Regions from separate parts of the Paenibacillus sp. p3-SID1389 genome, predicted to be linked through region 4. Evidence: riboswitches for the same ligand, from Rfam matches in the RefSeq annotation. Region 4 holds a riboswitch; each other region holds the start of a gene.
What was found. Region 4 has a riboswitch for cyclic di-AMP ahead of M3G15_RS05310 (3D domain-containing protein). Riboswitches for the same ligand answer to the same signal wherever they lie in the genome.
Positions count from the first base shown of each region.

Region 1 (7,773 bases), on a different contig from region 4:
ACCAATAATTGTTGAAAATTCCATTGTACACCTCGTCCTTGAGAGAAATTGATACCAACTTGCCCTTCCGCGTCCTTGCGGAAGAGACTGACACACCAGTCTGAAACGATTAACTATTTTATCGACAGATTTCCCTTTTTTTTTAAGTGGTTTTTTCCGGTATAATAAGATTACGGTCAGAATGGAGAAGGCCGAAAGGGAGGATATCGCAGTGGGCGTAAAACACGGCAGGGATTATGAATTTATTTTGGCTGATTTGACGAACGCGGTTGGCCGGATTCAAGATAGCTATCTTTTCTTCGAAATGGAGCCCTCGGAATGGGAAGGGTTATCGGATACGGATCGAGGCGAGGTGCTTGAAGCTCTGGCGGAGGATTTATTCTTTGGGTTGGGCTCGGAGCCGATGATTGAGGTAGGCAGTGCGATCGTGATCTATGATCCCGAAGGACATCGCATCAATATCCTGATTGGGGATTCCGAATTGACCTCCGTATCCTTGATATGACCGGATACTGTTGCTGCCGCTGTACCGTCCAATGGCGATAAGCATGAAGGCAGGGGTTTGAGAATACAATAGTTGGAGACGAAGCTAGGACAAATCAAACTTCAGATCCTGGTGCGTGACGAGGAAACTTACATATACAGGAGTTCTTGAAGAGAACGGGAGGAAGAATAATGCCGTTTACACCGCAAGAAGTAGAAGCGCATTTGGAAAAACTGGAAGGATGGGAACTAGAGGAAGGACGATGGATTTTTCGTAAATATACGTTTTCCAACTTTATGAAGGGAATCGCATTTGTTGATGAGGTAGCAGCGATCTCGGAAGCATTTAACCACCATCCCTTTATCACGATCGACTATAAAACGGTAACGCTCCGTTTGACCTCTTGGGAGGAAGGCGGCATTACGGCCGTCGACATCAAGGAGGCGCAGCAATATAACGAGGCCTACGAAAAGATGCGGTCAGGGGATTAACCAAATCAGAGCATGATCGAAACTATAGGGGTAACAAAACGACCGCCGGGAACGTAAATTCCCGGCGGTCGTGCTTTTTCGTGCTTTTATTTTTTCTCCGCAAGCCACATGGCGACGTTCGCAATTTCCTCTTCCTTTAAGCGATCCTTAAAAGAAGGCATCATGCCGCCCTTCCCTTTAGTGATGATGGAATACAGTTGTTCTGCCGTCAATTCCGAGCCGATCTTCTGCAGATTTGGGCCCGCTCCGCCTTGCAATGTATCACCGTGGCAGGAGATGCAATTTGCTTTGACGATGGCTTCGGCTTGTTCTGCGTTCATGGTGATTTCAGGCATTTGCGGCTTGGCTTCTTGCTCAGCCTCTTCCCGGCTTGGCAAGGTGAACATCAATACTAGGGCTAAAGCGCCTGCGATGACGAACAAACCGCTCATGATCCACTTTTGCATTTCAATCGCCCCTCCTATGTATGCTACCTATCCATTATAACGGAACACGCGGGTTGATCATAGTCTTTGTGTCCAAATTAGGAACAAAAATGATCCGTTTTCATTAAATTGTGTGCCATAAGTCATAGTCTTAATCAAAACAGGACATAAAAAGGGGCGTGCCTTTATTCAGGCAGCCCCTTATGAACCATGCAATAAAACGGTTTGGACACCCCGCCAGGCGTCATCTTCTCGTACAGATCCGTGATGACAAACCCAGCCTTCTGGTAGGCCCGGATCGCCCGGGTGTTCCAGGTCAGCACTTCAAGGTCAATCTGGTTTTCCGGCTTACGGCGCCGGGCTTCCTCCACGATGGTCCTCACAAACTGCTTGCCCAGCCCATGGCCGCATAGCTCGGGCTTCATGCCGATGCCAAGCCGGGTGACTCCTTCCATCGGGAAGTACTGTGCGAAGCCGGCAAGCTCGCCCTTTGCATTCAACACGGAGACATACTGTTCGGCGCGGATCGCCGGGTTCCCAAACTCCACGTCGAGCGCTTTCATTTGCTCCCAAGGCAGCCAGCTGTAGATGTCGTAAGGAGAATCGTAACGCCAGGTGCAAATTTCCGCGCCATGGGCTTCTTCCATCGGCACGATACGAAACGGAGACATCGATTGGTCCATATTGCCCCTCCTTTGTTAAAGGAAAGTCCGTCGTAATTGTTCCATTATCCTCACAATAGCCGGAATTACGCAGCTTGTAAAGGTTTTTGCCCCCCCTTCGGGAAATTGTGAGATTTGCGCGGGATTTTTAGCTTTGTGGCAACCTTTTTCCGGGCTGTTTCGTTATATAGATAAGGGTGCAGATAAAAAAAGACCGCAAGGCGGTTCTAACAGGAACCCGGCCTGCGGCGAGTAAGTGATGATGAACAGGATGAAACCGATAGATCAATGGATTACGATTCCGCAGCGTAGACGGAATAACCGTATTTACTGAGAACTCGCTTCGCGCCAACGTAGCGGTTCTGGTAATAACTATTGCTTAACTTGTCGATCCGGATGCCCTTGGATGAGGACGCGTGAGCGAATTCACCGTTGCCGATGTAAACACCGACATGGGATACTTTGCCCGTCCCCGTCGTCTTGAAGAAGACGAGATCCCCAGCTTGAAGCTCGCTCTTGGGTACCGGTGTGCCTTGCTTATACTGGGCGGCGGACACACGCGCCAGCTTGATGCCCATCTTGCTGAAGACGTACCGGGTAAATCCGGAGCAATCAAATCCCGCTGTCGTGGTGCCTCCGAATTTATAAGGCGTCCCGTACACGGAATCGACGATACTGGATAGCGTCGTTGTCTCGGCTTTTGCGGAGTCGGCAAAGGCGCTACCTGCCCCCAAGGTAAATAGGAGGGCTAAACTCGTTACCGCTGCTGTCAAAGTCTTTCTCAAGATGTCTTACTCCTTCCAAGGCCTACGAGGTTAGCTTATGGATTCGGTTGAAGGTTCCCTATGATCTGCTATAGCGGTAAGTTAAAAAGTCATCTTCGGATCACGAAGTAACACAGGATGGAGATTCGGCGTCGAATCTTGAACTCAGCCGGGCCTTCCGCTGCTCACGTAGCTTCCAGCTACGCTGCGCTGCTCAGTCCCTAAGCTTCATTCAACCTTCTTGGTGCTCCAAACCTAACTTTTTAACCTTGATTGAAATGGTAGGTTAAAAAGTTATCTTCGGATCACGAAGGATGAGACTGTTACCTTTTATAGCGAAATCAATTCACCCTATGGTGGGTCCCCCGCTTCCCGGGTGCGTGGGAATTCGGCAGTTTCATTGTAGATTGCACCCAAGATCTTGCACAGAAACAGTTACAACAATAATTACAAAGTTGTTACCATTTACGTTGTTCATTTTACCAAAGGCGTCCAGAGTTGACAAGTTTGTCGAAAAAAAACGCTTCTATTGGCCTGTTTTCGCGAGGCGATTCGTGGGTAATGGTTCCTAAGGGACTGGGGCTAGGGAGAAGGGAAGACAAGGAAAAAACCCGCAGAGACGTTGTTATCAACATCCCCACGGGCTTCGTAGCGAGTTCTTATTGAACATCATCGTGTTCAGCAATTTCACCGGTCACATCTTCATACTTGTCGTTGCTCATGATCCGTTTCGCTCCAACGTAACGCTCGACGTAATACTTCTCGCTTAATTTGCTGATGACTACACCTTTGGAGGAGGAGGCATGAGCAAATTTGCCGTCGCCGACGTAGATGCCGACATGAGAAACGCCTTTACCGGAAGTATTAAAGAAGACCAAATCGCCCTCGATCAATTCGCTCTTGTCAACCGCAGTTCCCATTTTGTATTGGGATGCGGATTGGTGAGGCAGCTTGATGCCGATCTTCGAGAAGACGTACATCGTAAATCCAGAACAGTCGAACCCGTCGGTTGTGGTTCCGCCCGCAACATAGCTGCTTCCGAGCGCGCCGCCGATGACGCTGTCCAGTTTGGAATCGGCGAAAACGCTGCCAGTTCCAATGGTGAAAAGCATGGCAAAACTTACTGCTGCTACCGTCAAACGCTTCTTCAAGAAGTTATGCTCCTTCCAATGCCTACGAGGTTAGCTTAAGGATTCGGTTGAAGGTTCCCTATGATCCCTCTAAAGCGAGATCAATTCACCCAAAGTGGTTCCCCCGTTTCCCTGGTGAAGGGAATTCGGCTTTGTTTTTCACACCTGACATTTCTTATTTGACATCCGGCACCAATCTCCTGCCAAAGATGACAAAAATAATTACAAAACTGTTACTGAAATTGCGTTGCTGTTATTGTAACAAAGTCAGGTATCTTTTGGCAATGCCTAATTCACAAGATTAAGAGGGGAAATAGGACTGAAGGCCTTCGCCAAACGGCGAAGGCCTTGTTGTTACGGGGTTTTTGAGGAGTTAAAAAATTTTAACTTTTTTGTGCCTTTGACTGCCAAAGATGAAATTGAGAGGCGATCTTCCAGACCTTAAACGTGCAGCGGAAGAGGGGATAAGCCTGCTGCAGGATCAGGGCCAGCATCCCCGTCCAAACCCAAGATGCGGTTCCGAACAGAAGGAAGAGGATCAGGCCAAAAGCCCCGAGAATCAACGAGATGGAGATGCCCTGCAAGAGGGTTCGGAAGCAAACCAGCAGGGAATTCCAAACCCCGGCCTTAAACAGGTAGCCGAACTGGACAAATAACAGGCACTGCCGGATGAACCAGCCGTAGATGAACCAGCCAAGAATCAGACCAAGCCCGGTGAGCCAGGTTGCCATCGGGATTTCCATCCCGGTGAGTCCCGGCCAGAGCGACAGCAGCCTCGGTACAATCCAGAAGGCGGGCAGCAAGGTAAGCACGAGCTCCATCGCGTAAAACAGAATCACCGGTTTGCCAAATTCCTTCATCCCTCGGAACAGGGGGAACCCCGGGCTGCGGTGATCGGCCGGTGTGAAGCCGTAGAAGATTCCGGCTTGGATCAACGGAGTCAAGATCATGCGCAGGACGACCATCCCTGCCAGCAGCCAGCAATACAGCCGAACCTCGGGATTGCTCCATAAATTCATTTGTCCCTCAAGCAAGAACAGTAGTTTCGACAGCGCAGTGGGCGGCGGGTCAGGATATCGTTGCAGCAGCGCCATTACCGCGGTATCGACCAACCGGTACAAGAACAATCCCCACAGCAGCTGGTACAGAAACAAGATGATGACCGAGGGAAATTGGCTTTTCAGGGCAGTCCACCCCAAACGAACGAAACTCATTTCTTTCCCTCCTTATAGAAGTATGGACCTAGGTTTACCACAGAAGTCCCCCAAGGATCGCTTCAAGCAGCTTGGTGACGCTCATATTGGAGCGGGACAGCGTGGTTTCAGGGACTTCCGCTTTCAGATAGTTGTTGATGTGAAGGTTCTCCACCGTTAAGGTGTAATCCGGATCGATCTGAACCCATGCCAGCGGTGCTTTATATTGCATCTTGATCTCGAGGCGAGTATCTTCCCCGTTCCATTGCTTGCGTACGGTGTGACCATCGGTGAAGGTAAACAGCAGCGGAACCTTCGGGTGGGTTGCCCCTTTGCGGGTAAAGACTACGTTCGACTCGTAAATCCGGCCGCCTTCTTGGCTGATCGGAGTGATCTGAATTTTTTCCACTGCAAAATCCGCCATTTTCCCGTCATAGACGTATTGCTGAAAATACTCTTTCCAGCTGCGGCTGGTCACTTGCTCAACCACCCGTTGGAAGTCGGCGGTCGTTGGGTGCTTAAACCGGTACTGCTGGCTGTACGTGCTCAGAATCCGCTTCATCGTCTTGCTGCCGACCTGCCGCTCGATATCAAACAGGATTAACTTGCCTCGGTAGTACGCATTCTTGGCATAACCGTCCCCGGAGCCGTATTTCCAGGCGTTCTGGGTCAAGGAAGCCGGCGAGGTAATCATGGCGGACTGGATCGGCAAATTCGGGGTGATTCCGAACTCCTGCTCCATGAGCTTATCCTCTGCATAAGAGGCAAAAGCTTCATCCAGCCAAGCTTCCTCGAATTCATTGTTGGCGATCATCCCGTAGAAGAACTGATGGGCGATTTCATGGATGACCGTGCGCTCCAGATCGTCGTATCCGGGGGAATCGCTGACGGCTCCAAACGCGGTGACCAAGGTTGGATATTCCATACCTCCCGCACCGTTTGCGTTCGCCGGTGGAACCACAACGGACAGCGTGGAATACGGGTATCGTCCATACCACTTACTGTAGTTCGCCAGAGCTACCTTGGCGGCATAGAAGTAACGTTCCTTCAGATCCTTATGTGCAGGATCGAGATACAGCTTGATCCGCACGCCGGGAACTTCGGCAGAGGAGAACGGCTCTTCTACATAGATGAAGTTCGGCGAAGCCGCCCAAGCGAAATCGTGGACGTCGTCGGCGTAGAATTGCAAGGTTTTCCGTCCGTCCTTCAAGACCGCCTTTTTGGTCTGAAAACCGGTGGCTGCCACGGTGTACGTTTCGGGCACGTTGATCTTTACGCTATAAATCCCAAAGTCGGAGTAAAATTCCGAGTTCCCGTGATACTGATGGAGGTTCCAGCCTTCGGACGTCCGCCCCCGGGTACCCACCGGCTCGTACACGCTAATCTTAGGAAACCATTGCCCTGCCATGACGAAATCGTCGGCCACGCCCATGCGGGCAAAAATCTTCGGCAGCTTGACGGTAAATTTCATCCGCAGCGTCAGGCTTTCGCCGCCCTGGACCGGCACGGGCAGCCGCACCTTGGCTAAAGTTTTATCCTTCGTATTGCCGTCGTCAGGCTGAACGTACTGAATCCGATGCAGCAAGGAGATGCCGTCGGTCGTTTTCAGCTCGGTGATCTCCATGGATCCCCAGCCGTCTTTGGGCATGACGTCGTTCCGCAGTTTTCCGCCCGATTCCTTCATAAAAGTCGTATCCTCGGAAGCAAACGCGTTAGGATATAAGTGCAAGTACACCTCGTTGATCGTTTTCTTGCCGGGATGGGTCCAGGTCAGCGTCTCCGAGCCGGTTAACGTACCTTCCTGCTCGTTCAGCGTGACGTCGATGTGGTATTCGGCGACCCGATTGCTGAGCACTTCGGCGGTCGGTTGCTGAATGGTTTCAGTTTGCGGCGGTGCAGGGGTTTGTCCGGTTTTTTGGACCGCTTTAGGCCCCGCCTTGGCCGGTACGAACGAAGCCAGCGAATCCCCCCCTCCCCGCAGGGTCACCCAGGCGGCTCCGAGGGTGAGGCACAAGGCAAGGATGGAAATGCCGTAGACAATAGTACGTCGGGTCATACAATGGATACCTCCCGTTGACAAGCATCTACAGCATGTATATGTTTGCATTTGGAAGATTATTAGTTAAAATTGAGAGGTAGTTAAAAAGCCATTTTTTGAACTTGGATTGAAATGTAAGGATAACTATATAAGCCGCTTTTGTTTAATGGGAACGGAGGCGGCAGGCACGCAGGAATATGGAGGGAATTATGGATCAGACACCGAAATCGGGTAAAAAGATTTTTGCCCTCAACATTATCAGTAATGATGAGAAGAGCAAACATAAAGGCTTTGGCGCGGGTTCCATCGATTTGAACAGCATGTCCCCGGTCATCATCGACGGCGATGAGGTGTACATTGACATCGGAGCCATGCACGCCAAAAGCAAGGTGGAGAAAGGCATCAAATTTTCGACCAACCGTGAGGACGTTCCGAATGGCCGCCAGGTCTGGATCGTTTGGGTTGCGGTAGACCGCGGGCCGGAAGGCCAGTTCTACGGTGGAATGACGGCTTGCGAGATGTTGATTGATACTGAAGCGCGCCGAGGCTGGAAAATTCTTGCTGACCATGTCAACAAAATGGATTA
Region 1 covers NZ_JALXVO010000028.1:28,910-36,682, reverse strand. The annotation lists gene motA (flagellar motor stator protein MotA) at 1-24, opposite strand, end outside; gene M3G15_RS12935 (hypothetical protein) at 212-505, shown strand; gene M3G15_RS12930 (4a-hydroxytetrahydrobiopterin dehydratase) at 676-975, shown strand; gene M3G15_RS12925 (c-type cytochrome) at 1,062-1,421, opposite strand; gene M3G15_RS12920 (GNAT family N-acetyltransferase) at 1,586-2,083, opposite strand; gene M3G15_RS12915 (C40 family peptidase) at 2,356-2,847, opposite strand; gene M3G15_RS12910 (C40 family peptidase) at 3,486-3,977, opposite strand; cyclic di-AMP (ydaO/yuaA leader) riboswitch at 3,982-4,118, opposite strand; gene M3G15_RS12905 (hypothetical protein) at 4,340-5,170, opposite strand; gene M3G15_RS12900 (M1 family metallopeptidase) at 5,205-7,205, opposite strand; gene M3G15_RS12895 (YwhD family protein) at 7,397-7,773, shown strand, end outside.
Region 1: it holds a riboswitch for cyclic di-AMP, as region 4 does, so the genes downstream of both, M3G15_RS12910 (C40 family peptidase) here and M3G15_RS05310 (3D domain-containing protein) in region 4, are expected to answer to the same signal.

Region 2 (7,773 bases), on a different contig from region 4:
GCGCAAGGCGCGCCGGACGGCATTTTGTCACCGGAGCTGGTTGAAACCGTATTTGGAGTTCAGGCCCACCAAGTGGTTCATCCGGATTCGGACGTTCCGCAGCTATTGCTGCGCCGGGCAAGTTTAGGTTAAGGGTACGAGTCAGTAATACAGAAAAGGGGAATATGGTTATGGCATACAATTCAGTCGAACAGCTTGCGCAAGCAATTACTCCTTTGGACGAAGCAGCGATGAAAGCGGCGCAGGTCCATTTGGACCAGTTGACGAAGCCGCCGGGAAGTCTCGGGAAGTTGGAAGGATTGGCAGTGAAGCTGGCAGGCATCACGGGAATCATTCGTCCGGAGTTTCCAAAACGGTCGGTAATCGTAATGGCGGCGGACCATGGCGTTTGTGAGGAAGGGGTCAGCGCGTTTCCGGCAGAAGTGACGCCGCAGATGGTGCATAACTTTTTGGCCGGCGGCGCAGCGGTGAATGTGCTGGCACGCCAGGCTTCGGCTGACGTCGTTTGCGTGGATATCGGGGTGAATGCAGAGATGTCACATCCGGGGCTGCTGCAACGTAAGTTGCGTTACGGGACAGGAAATATGGCCAAGGGACCGGCGATGAGCCGGGAGGAAGCCGAAGCCGCCATTCGAGTTGGGGCCGAGGTGGTGGCTGATGCGGTGTCCCAAGGCGTTCGACTGTTCGTCACCGGGGAGATGGGTATCGGAAACACCACAGCCAGCGCTGCGATCATGAGCAGTCTGACGGGGATCGCACCGCAGCAGAGCGTTGGGCGTGGAACCGGGGTCAACGATGAACGGCTTCGGCACAAAATTTCCGTCGTGGAGCGGGCGCTGGAGGTCAATCGCCCGAATGCCAACGATCCGCTGGACGTGCTAGCTAAGGTCGGCGGGCTGGAGATTGCCGGAATGACTGGCGTCATTCTGGGAGCCGCAGCTCATCGCTGCCCGGTCGTGATCGACGGCTTTATTTCAACTGTGTCCGCGCTGCTGGCGGTACGTATACAGCCGAATGTGGCCGACTATATTATTGCTTCGCACGTCTCCCACGAGCAGGGACACCGTGCGCTCCTGCAGGAGCTTGGCCTTAACCCGATGCTGGAGCTGGATATGCGGCTTGGGGAAGGCACAGGCGGCGTGCTGGCGCTCCATCTTGTAGATGCGGCTTGCCGGATCGTTGCTGAAATGGCGACGTTCGAAAGCGCGGGCGTCGCGTCCGGTGAAGGAAATGGTGGGGGGACCGAGTGATGAAGATCCTGGTGACCGGCGGAGCCCGCAGCGGCAAAAGCACATTCGCTGAACGTTGGGTCATGAAACAGGCAACATCCGCTGATTACGTTGCAACGGCGCAAGCGTTTGACGATGAGATGAAGGCCCGTATCAGGTTGCACCAGCTCCAGCGGGAGCAAAGCGGGTTCACCTGGACGACGCATGAAGCGCCGCTTGAACTAGCAGAGATGCTGCAGGAGTTAGGTAAGCGGCCCGTTGCAAAGGAGGGCGCGGCCGCCGAAGCCGCGGGTCCGGTTGTGCTGGTCGACTGCCTGACGTTATGGTTGTCGAACGTGCTGCTGAGCGCATCGGAACAGGCCGATGGTGTGGACGCCGTTTTGACGCGGGAAATTGAGCGGTTGACCGCTGCGGCCGAGGCTTTTCCCGGCACTTTGGTGATGGTTACAAATGAGGTCGGCAGCGGGATCGTGCCGGAGTATCCGCTTGGCCGGCAATATCGGGATTGGGCCGGGCTGCTGAACCGAACGATGGCGTCGATCGCGAATCAGGTGTTTCTGGTTACCGCCGGCATCCCCATCGAGTTGAAAAGCAGGGAGTATCGCTTATGACGAACGGACCAGAGCACAAAGCGCCCTCCGGGGCGGATAAGCATGGAGCTCTGCAGCCGATCTTGGCGGCCTTCCAGTTTCTGTCACGCTTTCCGGTACGGGCTGAACTGGATTTTACAACGGACTTGCTGCGGCGCAGTATCCCCTATTATCCGCTTGTCGGAGCAGCAATCGGCGCTGTCGTCTGGGCAGGCGGCTTGCTTGCCGACTGGCTGCTTCCTTCGTACCCGGCAGCCATCCTTTCCTTATTGATTTGGGTTGGATTAACTGGAGGTTTGCATTTGGACGGTTGGATGGATACGGCCGACGGACTGCTGAGCTACCGGTCACGCGACAAGATGCTTGAGATCATGAAAGACAGCCGGGTAGGCGCCATGGGCGTGCTGGCCTGCGTCCTATTGCTGATGCTCAAAGCCTCGCTGCTGACCTCGCTCTTCCAAGGGGGCCTGCTGACGTCAGGGCTGGCGATATGGCTGGCACCTCTGTGGAGCCGGTGGTTTATGACCCGGGCGATGCACCGCTGGCCCATGGCCCGGCAAGGTGAGGGATTGGCTGCGCAATTCCACGGCTTCAGCGAACGGGATGCCTGGGGGAGCACCATCATGGCGGTGACGATATCCGTTGTAGTGTTGCTGCTCACTTTGCTCGTGTTGCTGGGAGGAATGGAGGAATCGGCTTTGCTGCGATCGCTGCTGTTTATCGGCCTGTCTCCCTTTATCGCCTGGGCGGCGGGAACTTGGGCCGCTCGACGAATCAATGCCAAGCTCGGCGGTTTGACCGGCGATACCTACGGGGCGCTGGGCGAAGGGTTGGAAGCTGTCCTGTTGCTGCTTGCAGTGCTGATTTTTGCCCATTGATAACTCGCGGAGCGGAGGTGCTCTTGGGGGAGGGGACCTTCTACGGCGAGCGCTTTTGCATCATTATCCCCTTGAATCAGAACCAAGGAGAAAAGAAGAAGGTTAGAGCTGGACAGATTAATCGAGAATCCTAAGAGAAACAGGTCGACTGTTAAGTAGCGGAGAATCAAAATCGTGCATTATCACCGTATGCTGAATGAAAGGGATAATGGTGGAAAGGTCGAGCGTCATCACCACCACCTGATCGAAGGGGATAATGGTGTAAAAGGCCCTGGCAAGATACTACACTGCTGCACGGTTTGGAAAGGAGGGGAACGCGATGGGCGAAAATCATAAGAAGCTTCTGGATCAGGATCAGGAAAAAAGCGCATCAGCATCAGGTGCTGTACTCATGGTTCAAGGGACGGCGTCTGACGTGGGCAAGAGCGTGATCGTGACGGCGCTGTGCCGTATTTTTGCGCAGGATGGGCTTAGACCAGCTCCGTTTAAGTCGCAAAATATGGCTTTGAACTCGTATGTTACAGCGGACGGCCAAGAGATTGGACGGGCCCAAGGCATTCAGGCGGAGGCTTGCGGCATTGCCGCCACCACCGACATGAATCCGGTACTGATCAAGCCAACTGGGGACATGCATTCGCAGATCGTTGTTCATGGGCGTCCTTACCGCCACTTAAGCGCATCTGATTATCGTGAGGAATTTTTGCCTAAAGCCAAGCCGCTGGTGATGGAAGCGCTCAGCCGGCTCCGCGACAAGCATGGCATTGTGGTGATCGAGGGGGCTGGGAGCCCGGCGGAAATCAACCTGAAGCAACGGGATATCGTCAACATGAACTTGGCTGAATGGGCGGATGCTCCCGTGATCTTGGTGGGGGATATTGACCGCGGCGGCGTTTTTGCTTTTCTCGTTGGTACCCTGGAGCTGCTTGAGCCACACGAACGCGCCCGCGTAAAAGGGTTCATTATCAACAAGTTCCGCGGCGATTTGTCTCTATTGCAGCCCGGGCTGGATTGGCTGGAGCAGCGGACCGGAATCCCCGTACTAGGAGTGCTCCCCTTTCTGCCTGATCTGGATATCGAAGCAGAGGATTCCGTTGTCCTGGATACCTATCCTGCCCATCCAGAGCAAGCGCCAAGTAAGGAACTGGACATCGCAGTCATCCGTTACCCGCATATTTCCAACTTCACCGATTTTGATCCGTTGGCCGCCGAACCGGACGTGTCGCTACGTTATGTAAGCAAGCTGTCGGAGCTTGGGCATCCCGATGCGGTGATTTTACCGGGGACCAAGGATACGATCAGCGATCTGGAATTTTTGCGTAGGCAAGGGCTGGCGGAGGCTATTTGCAGCCTGATTGAAGAGGAGACGCGCACCCAGCTGGTCGGAATCTGCGGCGGATATCAAATGCTGGGAGAACAACTGCATGACCCCGAAGGCGTGGAGTCCAATGAACCGAGGTCTGCGTTAGGATTGGGCCTGCTCCACTTGGCAACAACCTTCCTCCCAGGCAAAAAAACGGTACGGGTGCACGGCTATACGTGCGAGGACCAGCCGATATCGCTGCACTCTAAGAACCGCCGGCTGCCGATCTCAGGCTATGAGATTCATGCCGGCTCGACCCAGCAGCTGCGGGACACTCGTCCCTTATTTATGCTTCGGGTCAATGAGGAGCCAGTACAAGGGTCAGGGACAGCCCCGGAGTTAGAACAGGCTGAGACGCAAACACATCCGGAAGGCGCAGCCCGCGCCGATGGCAGGGTGTTTGGGACGTATCTGCACGGAGTGTTCCATAATGATGCCTGGCGACGTGCTTGGCTGGACGGACTGCGTACGAGCAAAGGGCTCGAACCTTTGAGCGTCACCTTTGTTTCTTCCTCGCGGAAGGAGGAAGCCTTCGATCGGTTAGCGGAGCAGGTTCGCAGGCATTTGCGCATGGATCTCATTTACGACATCGCCGGGATCCAAGGTAAGCTTTGACAAATCGGGTGATGTTAGGGTAGGATAAAAGTACGCTTAATTTTCGATGGGTAAAGTCGAAAAGCGGGGGAACCAATCTTTTGGGGCGAATCGTTGTAGGATTAACGTAGGGAACCATCTTTCCCGAGCCCGTCAGCTAACCTCGTTTGCAGTGGATGGGTCATTTTAATATTATTTCAGTCATCAATTAATGACCCTGTTCTTTGAAGCGGGGTCTTTTTGCGTTCTGCAAGACCTTTGACCCGAGCATTCGGCGGAGTACTCGCATTCACTGCAAGTTTCGAGCTTCTTCTTTACGCATCGCACTATTAAAGGAGGAGAGGATTTATGGCTAGTCCGAAGTACATCACCGATATTGCCAAGGTGAGCCAGTTGTCCGAGCAGGAGCGGCAGGAGTTGAAACCGATTACGGACAAATTCGTTTTTCGGGTGAATGACTACTATTTGAATTTGATCGACTGGAATGATCCAGAGGACCCGATCCGCAAGTTGGTGATCCCCAATACGGGAGAGCTGAAGGAATACGGGCGTTGGGACGCTTCCGACGAAGCGGCGAACTATGTGGTGCCTGGCTGCCAGCATAAATACCGCACGACCGCGCTGCTGATCGTGTCCGAGGTTTGCGGCTCCTATTGCCGGTATTGCTTCCGTAAACGGTTGTTTCGCAACGATGTGAAGGAAGCGATGGCGGATGTCACGCCTGGCATCGAGTATATCGCCCAGCATCCTGAGATCAACAACGTCCTGTTAACCGGCGGTGACAGCTTGATTTTGGCTACAAAGAAACTGCGTTCGATTCTCGAACGGCTAAGAGCCATTGAGCATGTAAAAATCATCCGACTCGGCTCCAAAATTCCTGTTTTTAATCCTATGCGTATTTATGAAGATCCGGAATTGCTGGATCTGATTAGGGAGTTCTCCACTGTAGACCAACGGATTTATGTCATGGCGCATATCAATCATCCGCGCGAAATTACCCCTGAAGCCAAAAGAGGGTTCCAGGCGTTACACGACGCTGGGGCTATCGTGGTTAATCAAACGCCGATTCTCAAAGGCATCAATGATGATGCGGCCGTGCTTGGCGAATTGCTGGACCGCTTATCGTGGGCCGGCGTCACTCCGTACTATTTCTTTATCAATCGTCCCGTTGCTGGAAATGCTGATTTCGTGATCCCGCTGAAACGAGCATATCAACTGGTGGAGGAAGCGAAAGCCCGTACATCGGGGCTTGGCAAACGCGTGCGGCTTTCAATGAGCCATTCTTCGGGAAAAATCGAAATCCTGGCCATTGAAAACGGGCAGGCTTATCTCAAATATCATCAGTCCCGGGACGGTGAATACGGCAAATTTATGATTTTGCCTTGCCCGGATGATGCTACCTGGTTCGACGATCTGCCAGGCAGTGAAGCGTACTGGAAGAAGCCGGAATCGAAGTTGGATACGCAGTCGGATCAGCCAACGGAAGACGCTGCAAGCGCAGTGTCCATTACGGGATAAAACAAAACGTACCCTTCCGCTTCCCTGATCAGGAGAGCGTGAAGGGTACGTTTTGTTTTTAGAGTCAGATCCGGAATTTTGCGATCGACTCCTGCAGCGCCAACGCCTGCTCATGCAGCGAACGAACCGTACGCGCGTGATTTTCCATTTCGCTCAGTTGTTGCTGCGAATAGCTGCTGATTTGCTCCATGTTAGCGAGCGACTTGGCGGTAATATTGGCGGATTCCTCCACCGATGCGGTCACTTCCTCGGTACCGGCGGATACCTCTTGGGTGGATGCCGAGACCGATTGAATCGTCAAGTTCACGTTCTGAATCAGCTTAGTTAATTGTTCAAACGCCTGACCAGCTTGCTTCACCCGTTCTGTTCCGGAGACGATTTCCTCGCTGGCCCGTTGCATAGCGTTGACGGAGTTTTCCGATTCTTCTCGAATACTGAGCAGGTTCTCACCGATTTCCTCCATCGCCTGGCGGGACTGCTCAGCCAGCTTACGGACTTCTTCGGCGACGACAGCAAACCCTTTGCCGTGCTCGCCGGCCCGTGCCGCTTCGATCGCCGCATTCAGTGCCAGAATATTAATTTGCTTCGTAATTTCCGTAATGGTTACGACAACGTTTGAAATTGACTCCGAGCGATCATTCAGCGTGCGGATATGCCCCAGCGTCCGATTAGCCGCATCTTCTACATGCTGCATCTGCGTAACCGCCGTTTGTGCCAAAGTATTCCCGGCACCGGCTTCATCCGCAGCTTGTCCAATCTGTTCGGTGACTTCGGCAGACGAAGCGGCAATGTGCTGTACACCTTGCGAAATTTCTTCCATCGCACGGGCGTTTTCGGCTGCTGCGGACGCAATCGTCATGCTGCCGGCTTCGATTTCCTTCGTCGCTACATTGGAACGGGCGATCAGATCCTCAAACGTCGTAACCGAACGGGACAAGTTCTCTGAGCCGTCGACGACCGCCCGGGACGTTTGCATCACGGCAGCGAACATGTCTTTGAGCTGATGAGTCATCGTTTGGAAGCTCCCGGCTAATTGGGCGATTTCGTCATTTCCTTTCACTTCGATGGTATGGCGGAAGTCCCCGCCAGCCATTTGTTCCGTGACCGTCACGAGCTTTCGGATCGGCTTCGTGATTCGCGTACTAACAAAGTAAGCTGCCGCCATGCCCGCCACAATGACAAGCAAGGTGATGCCGATACAGATGTATAAAATTTGGTCTTTCTTCTTATCGATGAAGGTAGCGTCAAGGCCCACGGCGAGCATCGCTTTGCTGCCGGGAATCGCGATGAAAGCTGTTTTGTGCGAGCCGAATTTGTCGGTATACAACTCACTGATTTGTACCCCGCCATTGGCCGCAGCGGTCATGGCCGGCTGAAGCTCCAGCTTGTCGCCGGGGGTCATCTCCGAGTTCTCATTCGTCGCCAGAACTGTAGCGCCGTCATCTTGAATATGTAGTAAATAAGCAGTGCTCAAGTTGTAGTCCTTAGTGCTCTTCGTCAAATACGATTCCACCGCAAAACGGGAGTTATCTTTACCGCTGAGCAATTGCAGGGATTGGGTCGTATCTAACCTTTTGAAGATGTCTTGAGTACTAGTTTGCAGC
Region 2 covers NZ_JALXVO010000002.1:51,219-58,991, reverse strand. The annotation lists gene M3G15_RS01190 (ABC transporter ATP-binding protein) at 1-132, shown strand, start outside; gene cobT (nicotinate-nucleotide--dimethylbenzimidazole phosphoribosyltransferase) at 171-1,250, shown strand; gene cobU (bifunctional adenosylcobinamide kinase/adenosylcobinamide-phosphate guanylyltransferase) at 1,250-1,840, shown strand; gene cobS (adenosylcobinamide-GDP ribazoletransferase) at 1,837-2,697, shown strand; gene M3G15_RS01170 (cobyric acid synthase) at 3,017-4,672, shown strand; cyclic di-AMP (ydaO/yuaA leader) riboswitch at 4,696-4,838, shown strand; gene M3G15_RS01165 (KamA family radical SAM protein) at 5,000-6,169, shown strand; gene M3G15_RS01160 (methyl-accepting chemotaxis protein) at 6,234-7,773, opposite strand, start outside.
Region 2: it holds a riboswitch for cyclic di-AMP, as region 4 does, so the genes downstream of both, M3G15_RS01165 (KamA family radical SAM protein) here and M3G15_RS05310 (3D domain-containing protein) in region 4, are expected to answer to the same signal.

Region 3 (7,773 bases), on a different contig from region 4:
GCAGGCCTCGCGGATGACGCCCGCCAGGAATCGGAGGCGGCGGTGCAAGAAACGCGGGCCGGCGAGGACATCGTCGCGTCAGCAGCGGCGCAGATGGCGTCGATCCAGCGGCAGATGGACGAGCTGCGCGCCTTCATCGAGCGGCTGGGCGTTCGCTCCGGCCAAATTGCGGAGGCTGCTGAGCTGATTGCCGGGATCGCCAAGCAGACGCAGATGCTGTCGCTGAACGCCTCCATCGAGGCGGCGCGGGCCGGGGAAGCCGGTAAAGGGTTCGCCGTGGTCGCCGGCGAGGTGCGCAAGCTGTCGGCGGAGACCGGGGCGGCGGCTGCAGGTGTAGCCGAGATGCTCGAAGGCGTGCGCAGCGAGATGGAGCTTGTGATTGAGGCGGGGCAAGCTGGTTCGCAGGAGGTCGCGGCCGGTATTGCCACAGTTCAGCAGGCCGGCGAGGTGTTCACGAGCATCCGTCAGGCGGTCGAGCAGGTGGCCGGCCGAATCAGCCGGGTGACCGGGCAGGCCGAGCAATTGTACTCCCAATCGGATGCTGTGGTTCAGGCGATCGCCACGATCGATCGGGTTGCGCAGCAGACCGCCAGCGGCTCCCGCGAGGTCTACGCGCACACCGAGGAGCAATACGCCGCCGTTGAAGAAATGATGGCTTCGATGGAGGGGCTCAGTCAGTTGTCTGAGGAATTGCAGGCGATGATCGGCAAGTTTAAAGTGTAAGCAGCGATATACGTACGGAGAGTGGGACACCGCCGTATCTAGGGGAAATGAAAGACATCCCGCGGCCTACCGCGGGATGTTAATGGTTAGATCGTATAGCTCACCGCTTCGATCGTCTCTGCCTTGGCGACGGCTTCCTCCAGCGTCAGGCCGGTGAAGCTTTGCGCGGGGAAATAACGCCCGCTCTTCTGGTCGTCAACAAAAGCGCCCACCACGATGCCCGGAAGTACGCTTTCCACCGAATTCGGGGCATGCGGGCCGCCCAGATCGGTCCGGCACCAGCCCGGATCGCTTAAATTAATCATCACGTCCGTGCCTTCGAGACGGGAGGCGAGATCTTTGGTGAACTTGTCGAGCGCGGCTTTGCTTGCGGCGTAGCCGGCTTGCTCCGGTTCGTTTTTGATCCCGCTGGTTGTGTTGATGACCCGGCCGAAACCGCGTTCGATCATCTTGGGAATCAATCGGTTGCAGATCGTGACGATGGAGATGAAATTAATTTGGAAGCTCTGCTCGAAATCGGAGACTGGAGTCTGCCAATAATCGGTCCGGTAAGCGATTTGAACGGCGGCGTTATTAAATACGATGTCAACCGGCGTGCCTTTGGCTTCGATTTCATCCAGCATGGCGACAACTTCCTGTTGGTTTGACAGCTCAGCTTGTACAGAGTAGACCTGGACGCCCGATGCCCGGACTTCCTGCTCCAATTGCCGGGTATGCTCCAGCTCGCGGCTATGCAGAATCAAGTTGCAGCCTTGCTCGGCCATAAACTTCGCGATTTGATACCCTATCCCGCGGCTTGCTCCGGTAATGAGCGCCCATTTGCCTTTCACATCAACCATTCGGATCCCCTCCTGTGTGCTAAAAGATGCTCGGCTGATTTCCTAACCTATTTATTTTACTAGACTTGTAAGCGGTTTACTACCATTTAACATGAATTTGACTATGGTTAATTTGGACTATATATTGGACTATATAACGAAAATCACATGCAAGATTTGGAACTCAATGCCTATCTCGAGAATGGGAGGAGATACCTGGAGCGGATAAAAAAATGTGCCAGAGGATTTTTATTTTTACCATACTACAAATAAACCAGGTGATACTAAGATGAATCGAATTCGCAATATTTCTATCCGGACCCGAATCATGGTGCTTGTCTTCTTGGCCATGTTCGTCTCCAACACCGCTCTTATTGTAACCTTATCCTATAGCCAGAGTAATGATTTCTTTAAACTGATTACCCCCTCTTTGGTATTAAAGGCATTGATCATTTTTCTTATTTTCCAAGTGGTGTCTGCGTTTATCTCCGAAGCTTTTCTAGTTCGTCCGCTCAAAGAAGGCGCGAAGCTCGCTAATTCCATGGCCGAAAATGATTTATCCACCAAAATACATACGTTTCAGCAAGGGGAAGCCGGGCAAATGATCCGCTCGATTCAGAAGGCCAGAGATAACCTGAAGCATTTGATCGCATCCATCCAATCCTCCTCCGAACGAGTGACGCTGTCTTCGGAAGAGTTAAACCGCATCATTGAGCAGGCGAATGGGCAGATGCACGGAATCAACAAGGGTATCAAGGATTTGCTGAACGTATTTACTCAAAACGCGGAAAGCATGAAGCAAACGGCCATTGCCATTTCGGAGATTACGAACCATTCGCAGACGACAGCAGAACTTGCTAACCAAATTGCCGAGCGGGCCCAATTGGTGATGAATTCCGCAGAAGGCGGGAAGCGTTCGGTGGAATCGATCGTTGAGGCGATTAGTGAGCTGGCGGTGAATACGAAGCACGTCAACAGTGAGGTACTTGGGCTTGAGGAACAGAGTCAGAAAATTACCGAGGTTGTCAGCATTATTCAACAAATTTCCGAACAGACTCACCTGTTATCCCTTAACGCCGCGATTGAAGCGGCCCGGGCCGGGGAAGAGGGCAGAGGGTTCGCGGTGGTAGCCGGACAAATCCGGAAATTAGCCGAGGATACGAACCGCTCCCTGCAGGAAATCAGCAGCTTGGTTGAAGATATGACCGTTCGTACCGGCAGTGTGGTATCTGCGGTTGCCCAGACGGAAGAGAAGGTTCAGCAGGGCGTAACGCAATCGGAGAACGTGAAGATCAATATCGAGCAAATCATGGACAATATGGAGAACACCTTCGCCATGTTGAACGATATTTCCGATGGGGTTACCACCCAAGCCGCAGCGCTGGAGGAAATGACTGCAACGCTGGAGGATGTGAACACCACGATCGAGTCTGGCTTGCAAGTGTCCGGCGATATCCAAGATCAGCTTGGTACGCAGGAACGGATCTTCGGTGATATCGAGAAGACCTCCTGTAAGTTGGTCGAACTGTCCGAGAATATGAACGGATTGACGAACGTGTTTAAGCTATAATCCATCAATACGGCATTAGAAAGGGCGTCTGATTTTTACAGACGTCCTTTTTCTTCCTTCCTTCTGAACGAAAGGGATAATTCTGTAAGGAGGCTTTCAAGACCTATACCGCCCAATCCATCCAAATCATCGATTCCTGCTTCAAATGGCGCTATAATAAGCATGATCATACTGAAATTAGACAGACAGCGTGGGAGAGGAGCGGTGAGGAGCATGTATGGAAATGATGGGGTACTGGATAGGCGGACACTGAAGGCGGCCTTTGACCGGACGGTTTATCAAGTGGTGGGCCACGGAAAACGGAATGTAGAGGTGCTGAAGCAGGCTTTTGCCGAGATCAGCGGCGGGGTAGACAGCGACATGTACGGTACAGGACAAGCGCTGGAAGCCTTCGAAAGGAAAATGGCTGCGGTGCTCGGCAAGGAGTCGGCTGTATTTTTTCCGAGCGGCACGATGGCGCAGCAAATTGCTTTACGGATTTGGTGCGACCGCAAAGGATCGAAACGTGTGGCCTATCATCCTTTATGCCATTTGGAAATTCATGAGGAAGACGGATTAAAGGAACTGCACGGGCTGGAGCCGATTCTCCTGGCGGATAAGGATCGGCTGATTGAGATGGAGGACGTTCGGCAACTGCCGGAGGATGTCTCGTGCCTGCTGCTGGAGCTGCCGCAGCGCGAAATCGGCGGTCAGCTGCCGCCGTTCGCGGAGCTTGAAGCCATTTCCGCCTACTGCCAGGAGCGGGGCATTAAGCTGCATCTGGACGGAGCCCGACTGTTCGAAGTGTTGCCTTACTACGAAAAAACCGCCGCAGAGGTTTGCGCCCTGTTCGACAGCGTCTATATCTCGTTCTACAAAGGCATCGGCGGAATCGCCGGAGCCATATTGGCAGGGGATCCGGAGCTGACGAAGGAATCTAAGGTGTGGAAAAGACGCCATGGCGGGGATCTCATCAGCTTGTATCCTTATTTTCTGAGTGCGGATTACTACTATGAGCAGCGCATAGGAAAGATGGGGATGTATTATCGGCAAGCGCAGGAGATCTCCAGTCTGTTTAATCAATGTCATCGGATGAAGACCGTCCCGGCGATCCCGGTGTCGAACATGTTCCATGTTCATTCGGACGTTCCCAAGGATCGATTGGAGCCCGTGCTGATTGAGGTATATCGGGAAACCGGGGTTGGCTTAACCTCTTTCGTCAAAGAGAAGGCAGATGGGGGAAGTACCTTTGAAATCAGTATCGGAGATCGCTATAGCGAGGTGCCGGAAGATCGGCTGCAGCTGGCGTTCGAGCTGCTGGATAAGAAGTTGAGAGGACTCTCGTTTTAAACCTGTATCGGTTTGAGATCAGAACACCGTAGGAAGCGACTGGATGTCGCTCCTTACGGTGTTTTTTGCATGTATGCTTCGATAATTCAAGCCTGCCCTCAAAAATGAATGCAAGAGGATGATGTATGCGCTTCCTCGAACAAGGTCGATCCCATTTTCCGACCCATTCGCCTTTTCCTCATCTTTACACTTCTTGAGGCGGGGAGTATGATTCATCCGTAGCAATTTGATATGGCGAAAATACCTGATCGCTGAGTTCTTTCTTTATTTCAGAAAGAAACGGGGGAACCAATGAAACGCGTCCAAAAGGGCGGGTTTCCGGGGTGAATCGCTTGATTTGGCCAACTTGGCCAAACTGCGTAGGGCTGCTTTCGTGCCCGAATCCGTCAGCTAACTCCGTAAGCGTCCGAAAGAGGGAATTGTCGCAGTGATCTGCTTGAACTTTTTAAAGCGGCTGCGGGAAGGTCCAACTTTCCTGCGGCCTTTTTGTGTTGTTCGCTGCAGGAATGGGAAGCCTAAAGGACTACGAGCGGATCAGGATTGAAGGCTATTTTGAGAATGAAAAGAGGATTTCATCATGGTAAGCAAACTGAAGCGGGTACTGATCGGCAGACCGATGAAAAGTACCGAAATTGAAGGAGAAAAGCTAAGCAAACTTAAGGCATTGGCCGTATTGTCGTCGGACGCGTTGTCCTCCGTGGCATACGGTACGGAGCAGATTTTGATCGTCCTGATGGCGGCGGGATTTTCCGCGCTCTGGTATTCGATCCCGATCTCGTTTGCGGTACTTGGGCTTCTGTTGATTCTGATTCTGTCGTACCGCCAGACGATTTTCTCCTATCCGACCGGGGGCGGGGCCTATATCGTGGCGATGGATAACCTGGGGCGGTCAACCGGACTGCTGGCCGGCGGCTCGCTGCTTATTGATTATATACTGACGGTAGCTGTAAGTTCGTCAGCCGGTACAGATGCCATAACATCCGCATTCCCTATGCTGCATGATCAGCGGGTGCTGATCGCCCTCCTGATGATTACTATACTGACCATCATGAACCTGCGTGGGGTCACGGAATCGGCTTCAATGCTGGCGGTGCCGGTATATCTATTTGTGGCCTCCATCTTCGTCCTGATTGTGTCGGGACTCTACAAGTATTGGACTGGCGGGATTCATACCAGCGCACCGGAGTTCGGGACGGCCGTATCCAACGTCAGCTTGTTCCTGCTGCTCAAGGCGTTCAGTTCGGGGTGCTCGGCCTTAACCGGGGTTGAGGCGGTGTCCAACGCCATTCCGAACTTCAAGCCGCCGGCGGAGCGGAATGCCGCAACCACGCTGGTGATGATGGGTGTCATTCTCTGCACCATGTTTATCGGTATTAGTGCGCTGGCCTATTGGTACGGAATTGCTCCGGATCCGAAGGCCACCGTAATATCTCAAATCGCTGAATCGACCTTTGGGCGCGGGATCTTGTACTACTTGATCCAGGGCATTACAGCGTTAATCCTGTTTCTGGCAGCCAATACGGCTTATTCGGCCTTCCCGCTGCTGGCGTTTATGCTCGCCAAAGATAAATACATGCCGCATGCGTTTATGGTGCGCGGTGACCGGCTTGGCTTTTCAAACGGAATTATCTTCCTGGGCGTAGCCTCGGCGCTGCTGGTTCTTGGATTCCACGGCGACACGGAAAGCCTGATTCCGCTCTATGCCGTTGGGGTATTTATTCCGTTCACCTTGTCCCAACTGGGGATGATGGTGCGCTGGATCAAGCGCAAGCCGCAAGGTTGGGTGTTCCGGCTTACGATTAACACGATTGGCATGCTGACGACGCTGGGCATTACGCTCATCTTCATTATCACGAAGTTTTCACATGTCTGGTTCGTATTTATCTTCTTGCCGCTCGTGATGTTTATTTTCTACCAGATCCATCGACATTATATCAATATCGCCGACCAGCTTCGGATTGACATCGATAAAGACAAACCTTGCATAAAGGGCAGCACGATCGTCGTGCCGGTGGCGGGCGTTACCCGTGTCGTGATGAACTCGTTAAGCTACGCCAAATCGCTGACGGATAACGTTGTTGCGGTGTATGTCGGATTTGATGATGAGGACATCGAACGGATGGAGAAGAAGTGGGAGGAATGGAATCCGGGGGTTCGGCTCATTACGCTGCGCTCCAGCTTCCGCAGCATTATCCGGCCGCTGATGAAGTTCATTGATACCGTGGAATGGAAAACGGCGGAGACCGATCACATTACCGTCCTGATTCCTCAGTTTATTCCTCGGCACTGGTGGCAGAATATTTTGCATAATCAGTCGAGCTTGTTGCTTAGAGCTTATTTGTTTAACAAGAAAGATATCGTCATTGCGACTGTACCTTATCATTTGCAAAAATAAGCAAATTCCCCCGAAGCCGTCGCAACGGCTCGGGGGACCTTAGTTTAATTATTGAATTTGATCCAGCAGCTGATAAGCTTCCTGTTTGGTTTTCACCTGCAGCAGCTGTTCGCGGAATGCGTCATCCATCAGCTTGCGGGACAGCATTTGCAGAATTTTTAAATGCTCATTGCCTTTGTTTTCGGCAGGGACAGCGATCATAAAGATCAACTTAGCGGGCGTTCCGTCCGCGCTGCTCCAATCCACGCCTTCCGGCTTGATCCCGAATACGACTCTTGGCTTCAGCACCGCCACCGACTTCCCGTGCGGTACGGCGACGTTCATGCCGATGCCGGTAGAGCTTTCTTGCTCGCGCTTCAGAATCGCCTGCTTGAACTCAGCAGAGGAGGTCAGCACACCTTCAGCGTTCAGCTTTGCAATCATTTCGTCGATGATCCCGTCCCGTGTTGACGCGGACAGGGAAGGCTCAATCAGATCCAAACTGATGATATCCGTCAGCTTGCGAACTGTGCTTTGAGCTTCGGCAGCCGGCACGCTTACCGGGCGGACGTTCTCCGCACGTGGCGTTTCCATGGCTGGAGCCGCCTCGTCCGCAGCGCTCGCTTCGGCGAGCTGAGGCTCGACCTGTTCTTTCTTCAGCAATTTGATCATTAAGGCCGTAACGATGGAACCCGCGATGACGGCCACGAAGAACATGAGGACATTGTCAACGGCGCCAAGTACGGCAACGATTGGACCGCCGTGAGCTACGCGGTCGCCGACGCCGCCCAGCATGGCGATGACGGAACCTGTCATCGAGCCGACCATGATGCTGGGAATAACGCGCAGTGGGTCTTGCGATGCGAACGGAATCGCACCTTCGGTGATCCCGAACAAGCCCATCGTAAAGGCGGCTTTGCCGGATTCCCGTTCGGCATTATGGAACTTGCGTTTGAACA
Region 3 covers NZ_JALXVO010000005.1:42,340-50,112, reverse strand. The annotation lists gene M3G15_RS03575 (methyl-accepting chemotaxis protein) at 1-723, shown strand, start outside; gene M3G15_RS03570 (SDR family NAD(P)-dependent oxidoreductase) at 810-1,562, opposite strand; gene M3G15_RS03565 (methyl-accepting chemotaxis protein) at 1,831-3,111, shown strand; gene M3G15_RS03560 (threonine aldolase family protein) at 3,325-4,440, shown strand; cyclic di-AMP (ydaO/yuaA leader) riboswitch at 4,680-4,860, shown strand; gene M3G15_RS03555 (APC family permease) at 5,018-6,835, shown strand; gene M3G15_RS03550 (fructose-specific PTS transporter subunit EIIC) at 6,884-7,773, opposite strand, start outside.
Region 3: it holds a riboswitch for cyclic di-AMP, as region 4 does, so the genes downstream of both, M3G15_RS03555 (APC family permease) here and M3G15_RS05310 (3D domain-containing protein) in region 4, are expected to answer to the same signal.

Region 4 (7,773 bases):
CGTCCAATCGTATTTGTCCCCGGTCATCGCAACAACCTGTTCCACATCATCCCGTTTGGTCCGGATGCGAAGATGGATCGTGGTTGAATCATAGGCATACGCCCATTTATCCCGGGGCACATGGTAGAGCGCTTCAAGCAGCACGGATTGGCGCCTCCTCTCGTAAATTCGCTAGGGATGGTGATGATGTTCATTATTCCCCAAGGCAGCAAGGAGCATGAACCCAATGTGAAACATAATTCAGGATTGAATTGACCAAAGTATGATAAATAGGGATTTGCGAGGTTCAATAGGGCAGATCTGTGAAAACTTTTGTATATCATGAAAATTGTTTTGCATATATATGCATTCTGATTTATAATTAGCCCAGTAATCATCGAGTGTAATAAGTAAAGCAGAATAGGAGAGAAAAGCATGAAAAAATGGGGCATGTTATTCATAGCGGTCTTGATGGTAACCATGGTGCTGGCCGCTTGTGGTCAGGAAAAAAATAACAGCGGCAACGCGGCAAACAACGCCGGCCAAGCCGCGAACCAAAATGAGACTCAAGCGGGCGGAGACCAAACCGAACCGGCTAAGAAACTGATCGTAGGGATGAGTGCGGACTTCCCGCCGTATGAATTCCACATTAAGAACGACAAAGGCGAAGACGAAATCGTTGGTTTCGACGTAGAAATCGCTAAGGAAATCGCTAAGGATCTGGGCGCTGAGCTGGAGATTAAAGACTTGAAATTCGATACGTTGCTGAACGAGCTGTCGAGCGGACGTGTGGATCTCGTCATTTCTGGACTCAGCCCAACTCCAGAACGTGCTGAACAAATCGACATGTCGCAAATTTACTACAAAGCGGAGCAAGCTGTGGTGACTCGTGAAGCGGACAAAGACAAGTTCAGCACAATGGAATCGCTGGAGGGCGCGAAAATCGGCGTTCAACAAGGTTCCATTCAAGAAGAAATGGCGAAGGAAATTCCGAATGCCAAACTGACCTCGCTGGCTAAAATCAATGACATCATTATGCAGTTGAACTCCAACCGTGTAGATGCTGCTATTTTGGAAGGTCCTGTCGCAGAATCGTTCGTTAAGAACGTTAAAGGCCTGGTCATCACCGATGCCAAGCCGGTAACTGAGGATGAAGGCTACGTGATTGGCATTAAGAAAGGCAACCAAGAGCTGTTGGATCAAGTGAATAAGACGCTCGATCGCTTGATTAGCGCAGGCAGCATCGATCAATTCGTTGCCGAAGCTAGCGAACTGGCCGAAAAATAATCACGATATCCATCCACAGAAAATAGCGAAGCTTTCGCTATTTTCTGTTTTTTTGCTTAAGGGTTTAAGGTAAAGGAGGAGGAAGGAAGGCGTTATGGACTTAATTTCAATGTTTATGGAATACCGCAGTTACTTCTTGGCCGGTGTTCAGTATACCCTACTCTTGGCAGCGATCAGCGTGATATGCGGCTTCTTTCTTGGTTTGTTGATCGCACTATTGCGCATGTCGCCATGGGGGATCTTACGGTTTCTGGGGCATGTGTGGGTTGAATTTCTGCGTGGCACCCCAATGATGGTACAGCTGTTGATTATTCACTACGGGTTCGCATTTATGTTTGATATTAATTTCACCCCGATTCAGTCAGGTGCGATTACATTGTCCATTAACAGTTCGGCTTATTTGGCGGAAATTTTCCGTGCCGGCATTCAAGGTGTCGATCGGGGACAAGGGGAAGCGGCCCGTTCCTTGGGGATGACCAAAGGGATGGCTATGCGCCATATCATCATTCCGCAGGCGATCAAATCGGTGCTTCCCGCGATTGGCAACGAGTTTATTACGATCATTAAAGAATCGTCGATCGTATCGATCATCGGTACGGCCGAGCTGATTTATCAAGCACAGTCCGTCGTGACGATTACGTACGATGGGATGACGCCTTATTTGATCATCGCCATTATGTACTTTATTCTGACATTCACGCTGTCTCGGATTTTGGGCGTGTTCGAAAGGAAGTTGAAGACCAGTGATCACCGTTAAAGGTTTGCATAAAAAATTCGGCCAACTCCATATTTTGCGCGGGATCGATCTGGAAATCTCCAAAGGCGAAGTTGTCGTCGTCATCGGTCCTAGCGGGTCGGGGAAAAGTACGTTTCTCCGCTGCCTGAACCTGTTAGAGGTTCCGACCGAAGGGGAGATCACCTTTGAAGGCGCTTCGATCACCGCCAAGGGACATGACATCAATAAAACCCGCGAGAAAATGGGGATGGTGTTCCAGCACTTTAATCTATTCCCGCACAAGACCGTGATCGACAACATTACGCTCGCGCCGATTCGCGTGAAGAAGCTCGATAAAGGCAAAGCGGAAGCGATCGCCATGGACCTGCTTCGCACGGTTGGACTGGAGGATAAGCGGGACGCCTATCCGGCGCAGCTCTCCGGCGGACAGAAGCAGCGGATTGCGATTGCCCGCGCATTGGCTATGGAGCCGCATGTGATGCTGTTTGATGAACCGACGTCGGCCCTGGACCCGGAAATGGTCGGAGAGGTGCTTGACGTTATGAAGAACCTGGCTGAACGGGGAATGACGATGGTTATCGTTACGCATGAGATGGGATTTGCCCGTGAGGTTGGCGACCGCATCCTGTTTATGGATCAAGGTGTCATTCTGGAGCAAGGTACGCCGCAAGAGGTGTTTGGGGCGCCGAAGCATCAGCGTACGCAGGATTTTTTAAGCAAAGTATTATAAATCTTAAGGACCGTCCGAGCTTCCATTCGGGCGGTTTTTTGTCCTCCGATGGATCGAACGTACGATCTAAATTTACACTCTTTTTACCTTTGAACACAAAAATGTAACCAGTCCAATCAAGCAATTCCGCCGTTTGGTGGGATTTACCTGACCTATTGGTTACAAAATTGTGATATATTAAGTAGGCCGAAACCTGAACTTGAGGTGCGGGGGACGAAAGATGAAAACAGGGGCTGCCTAGCTGACTGTTTTCTTGGGGTGAAGCGTATCGAAGCGATGCGCCGGGAATGATCCTTTTTCCCGAATCCGACAACTAACTCCGCAGGCGCAGTAAAAAGGAGGGCAATTCATTTGAATACTCGTATTTGGTCTAAAATTGCAGCAACGGCGCTGATCGCCGCAAGCCTTACGATTCCGATGCAGACGACTTCCGTCCATGCAGACGCGGTACATAAAGCCGTGGAAGGAGATACTTTTTATCTTCTTGCCAAAAAATATGGCGTAGATATGAATAAGCTCATGGCTGCCAACCCATCCATCAATCCGAAAAATATTTACGCTGGTTTAAAAATCACCATTCCGGGAGTTCAAACCCAAACGACGGGAGTTGCTTCCGCTGCTCCGGCGAAGAAGGAGAGCGCAGCTACGACAACTGCTTCCGCTTCCAAGCTCAAGGTCATGTCTACCGGGAACGTGGTTGAAGCATGGGGGAAAACCTTTACTTACTCGAAAACGATCAATGTGAAAGCATCGGCGTATTCGGCATCAGCTAGTGAGAATGGAAAATGGGGCGCGGTTGACTACTTCGGCAACCCGCTGAAGCTTGGTACCATCGCTGTTGATCCGAATGTCATTCCGATGGGCACAAAGGTGCTGGTGACCGGCCACAACCATGACGGTCTGCCGGATCAGGCTTTTGTAGCTACGGCCACCGATCAGGGGGGCGCAATCAAGGGTAACCGGATTGATATCTTTATTCCCGGCAGCGCAGCAAATGCGAAATCGTTTGGTTTCCAAGATGTGACGCTTTACGTATTAAATTAAACACCTTGTTTAAAAAAGTCGGTCAGAATGTATCCTGGCCGACTTTTTGTGCTTGCTGGCGAAGTGCCTGATTTTCAGAAGATTCCCAATACATCAGCGGTATTTGGTCGTATGCAGCAGCTCGGAAAGATCAACGAATTGATACCCCTGTGCCTGCAAGGCGTCGATGATCTTCGGCAAAGCCTGGATGGTGCCGGTTAAGTCGGAGCCAACGCCGCCGCCTGAGTGCTGAAGGATGATCGAGCCGGGCCCCGCCGTGCGCATCACGTTGGAGATCACTTTGTTCTTGTCGATCCCTTTCCAATCCTGTGAATCCACATTCCAATTGACGAGGGTGTAGCCGTTCTTTTTCGCCCATTGAACCTGTTCTTCCTTGATTTCTCCATAAGGCGGCCGAATCAGCTGGGGACGGTATCCAACGACGTTCTGGATAATTTTCTCCGTGCGTAAAATCTCGCTCTGGAACTGCTTAATGGAGCGGTTGCGGAAGTTCGGATGATTAAAGGAGTGATTGCCGATGAGATGGCCTTCGTGATGCATCCGCCGTAACAGGCCGGGAAACTTCTTAGCCCGTGCACCAACAACAAAGAAGGTGGCTTTGACCCCTTTCCGGTGAAGCACGTCCAAAATTTGCGGCGTAAACCGCGGATCCGGACCATCATCGAAGGTCAGTGCAATCTGCTTCACCTCCGGCCCCCGGAAGATGAAGGTTTCTGAATATTTGCGCCGCAGCTCACCAAGATCTGCCGGCTTGGCACCTGCGGGCACGAGTGCCGCCTTCTTGTCCGCCTGGTCCCCCTGAGATTCTGGCCCTCTGTTTTCGAGATCCAGTGCGGCGGCTTTGACGGGATAAAATTCCGTCCCGCCCACCATGATCAGAGAAGCGGTCATGCAGCAGACCAGAGCATTCTTAAGCTGAATAAGCAATTTGAAGTCCCCCTTCAACCCAAAACTGTACATGTTCTCTAGTATCCCCTAACTTTTTCAGATCATGATGGATTGTGAAAAATTGCGCTGATTTCCTCTCATGATTCGCTGTGAGAGATGTCACAGACGATCCCGCTAAAAAATTGCATCCTTTGATGAAGTGTAATCAAATGGGGTGGGGTGAACATATGGCAATCGTAGTGGCTAACGAGGAAATATCACCAGGGGTGTTCAAACTGTCCGTACAAGGGCGATTTACGGGAAAAATGGGGCAATTCTACATGTTGCGTGCAGGAGAACGCTATCCGTTACTGTCCCGACCGATCAGTATCTTTGATCTCGAAGAGGATCGGCTGGATTTCTTGATCCGGGTTGCGGGGGTAGGTACGACCCGGTTATCTGAACTGAAGCAAGGCGACCGATTGACCTTGGACGGGCCGTTTGGTAACGGGTTTCCGCCGCTGGAGGGAAGAACCGCCTTTGTAGGCGGTGGCATCGGCATCGCTCCGTTTTATTATGCGCTTAGGGAAGCACCGCAGGCAGACGTATATCTCGGTTACAGCCGCGAGCCTTATTTGGTAGAGGAGTTCCGTGCGATGTCCCGCGGCAACGTGACGGTGGATGTAGGCGGCTCGATTCTAGAGAAAGTGGATTTTCGGGCGTACGATACGGTAATTGCTTGCGGGCCTCATCCGATGTTGCATGCCGTCCAGCGCAAACAGGCGGAAAGCGGCGGCCAGGCCAAGGTATACGTCTCCTTGGAGAATCGGATGGCATGCGGAATCGGTGCTTGCCTTGTCTGCAGCGTGAAATGCAGAGACGTCCGGAAGAAGGCTTGCGCTGACGGGCCGGTATTTTTGGCGGAAGAGGTGATGTTTGTATGACGGATTTATCGTGTCGCCTCGCTGGAGTCTTTTTTAAAAATCCGATCGTGATGGCCTCTGGAACGTTTGGCTTTGGTCAGGAATATGGTGCGATTTATGATATCAATCAACTAGGCGGGTTGTCCGGAAAAGGGTTGACGCTGCATCCAAAGGCAGGGAACGAAGGCGTTCGCGTAGCTGAGACAGCGTCGGGGATGTTAAACAGCGTTGGATTGGAGAATCCGGGCATCTACGCCTTCCTGCGTGAGGAATGTCCGAGATGGGAGCAGCTGGATCTGGTACGGATCGTGAATTTGGGTGGGAATACGATTGAAGAGTACGTGGAAGGTGCGAGGCTGATCGATGAGGATGCGGCTTGGCGAAGACGGGAAGGCAGAACCGCTGTTGACATGATCGAGCTGAATATTTCCTGCCCGAACGTCAAAGCCGGGGGCATGGCGTACGGGATCAAAACGGAGATCGCCCGGCAGGTCGTTCGCGAGGTTCGGGCTGCGACGACGCTGCCGCTGATCGTCAAGCTGTCGCCCAACGCCGAGGATATCGTGGGCATGGCGGTGATGTGCCAGGAGGAACAAGCGGATGGCGTTTCGCTGATCAATACGTTTTCGGCGATGAAAATCGACATTACCAAGCGTAGGAGCGTGTTCGACAATCTGTATGCCGGTCTGTCCGGTCCGGCAATTAAGCCAATCGCTTTGCGGATGGTGCATCAAGTCTGTCAAGCCGTAACCCTGCCGGTAATGGGGATGGGCGGCATCAGCTGCGCAGAGGACGTCGTTGAGTTTATTATGGCCGGCGCTGCCGTCGTTCAGGTGGGGACGCATAACTTCGTTCATCTTCGAGCGGGAGAGCAACTGGTCGCTGACCTTACGGCCTGGATGGAGGCTGAAGGGGTTCAAACCTTGGACGAAATTCGCGGAATCCTATAAAATAAAGGGCATACTGTTGTGGAAGGAGCTGCGGAAATTGTCATTTGAGGATATTAAGCTGGAAGCGATCCCGGTTGGCCGCGATTTACTGCTGCTGATAACCGGTGGCGTATCACATATCGGAGCGGCGTCCACCGCTTATCAAGCAGGGGGAGACATTGAAGTATTGACCTCCGCCGTACCGGGACATAAAGAACACACCTTAACCGAGGAATATGCCCGTCGCGCATCGGAGGCACTCGGCCGAACCGTCACTGTGGTCATGGGGATTCATTACGACAATTTAAGCAAAGAAGAAATTATGGAGATTGCAAAGAAAACCTCCGAGATGCTGGATCAATATTTACAGGAGCAGCAAGGGAATGGAGTTGACCGGCAATGAAGTCAGCGGACCAGGCGAAGTTTCGTCGCAAAGCGTTGCCGGTACCTGAAGCCCAGGCAATCGTTCTGCCCTACGCTAAGGAGACAGAATCGGAGACCGTTCCGCTGCCGGAAGCGCTAGGTCGAATCTTGGCGGAGCGGGTAACTGCACCGCATGCATACCCGCATTTTCGCCGTTCAGGGATGGATGGGTTCGCCATTCTGAGCCGAGATACGGTGGGCTGTCATTCCGAACATCCGGTCTTCTTGGAAGTCGTAGACGAGATTCCTGCCGGCTCCGTTCCAACCGTGAAATTGAAGCCAGGGCAAGCAGCCCGGATCATGACCGGGGCGAAAGTTCCCGATGAAGCGGACGCTGTGGTGATGTTTGAGATGACCGAGTCCATTATCCGGGAGGGTAAGCCTTATATCCAATTGATTCGTGAAATTGAGTCGGGGAAGAACATCACGCCAGTTGGCCTCGAATTGTCGGAGGGAGACGTGATCCTCGAGCCTGGCCGCAGGCTGTCAGCCGGTGAACTCTCCGTGCTGGCGACGTTTGGCATTCACCGCGTTCCGGTGAAGAAACGGCCGCGAGTTGCCGTCTTCTCCACAGGCTCAGAGCTGCTGCGGATCGATGAACCGCTCCAGGACGGACGTATCCGTAACAGCAATACCTATATGCTGTACAGTCAAATCTTCGAAGCGGGCGGCGAACCGATCCTGTTGGAGGCGATCGAGGACGACTTGACCCAAGCCAAAGCGCAGGTGGAAGCAGCCATCGCCAATTACGATCTGGTTGTAACCACAGGTGGAGTGTCTGTGGGCAACTACGATATCATGGCCGACCTGTTGTCGAGCGACAGCGTTGAGATGTTGTTTAACAAAGTCACGATG
Region 4 covers NZ_JALXVO010000008.1:51,591-59,363, reverse strand. The annotation lists gene M3G15_RS05330 (alpha-glycosidase) at 1-144, opposite strand, end outside; gene M3G15_RS05325 (transporter substrate-binding domain-containing protein) at 415-1,266, shown strand; gene M3G15_RS05320 (amino acid ABC transporter permease) at 1,361-2,023, shown strand; gene M3G15_RS05315 (amino acid ABC transporter ATP-binding protein) at 2,010-2,732, shown strand; cyclic di-AMP (ydaO/yuaA leader) riboswitch at 2,907-3,075, shown strand; gene M3G15_RS05310 (3D domain-containing protein) at 3,084-3,776, shown strand; gene M3G15_RS05305 (polysaccharide deacetylase family protein) at 3,870-4,703, opposite strand; gene M3G15_RS05300 (dihydroorotate dehydrogenase electron transfer subunit) at 4,892-5,587, shown strand; gene M3G15_RS05295 (dihydroorotate dehydrogenase) at 5,584-6,516, shown strand; gene lpdD (prenylated flavin chaperone LpdD) at 6,554-6,898, shown strand; gene M3G15_RS05285 (molybdopterin molybdotransferase MoeA) at 6,895-7,773, shown strand, end outside.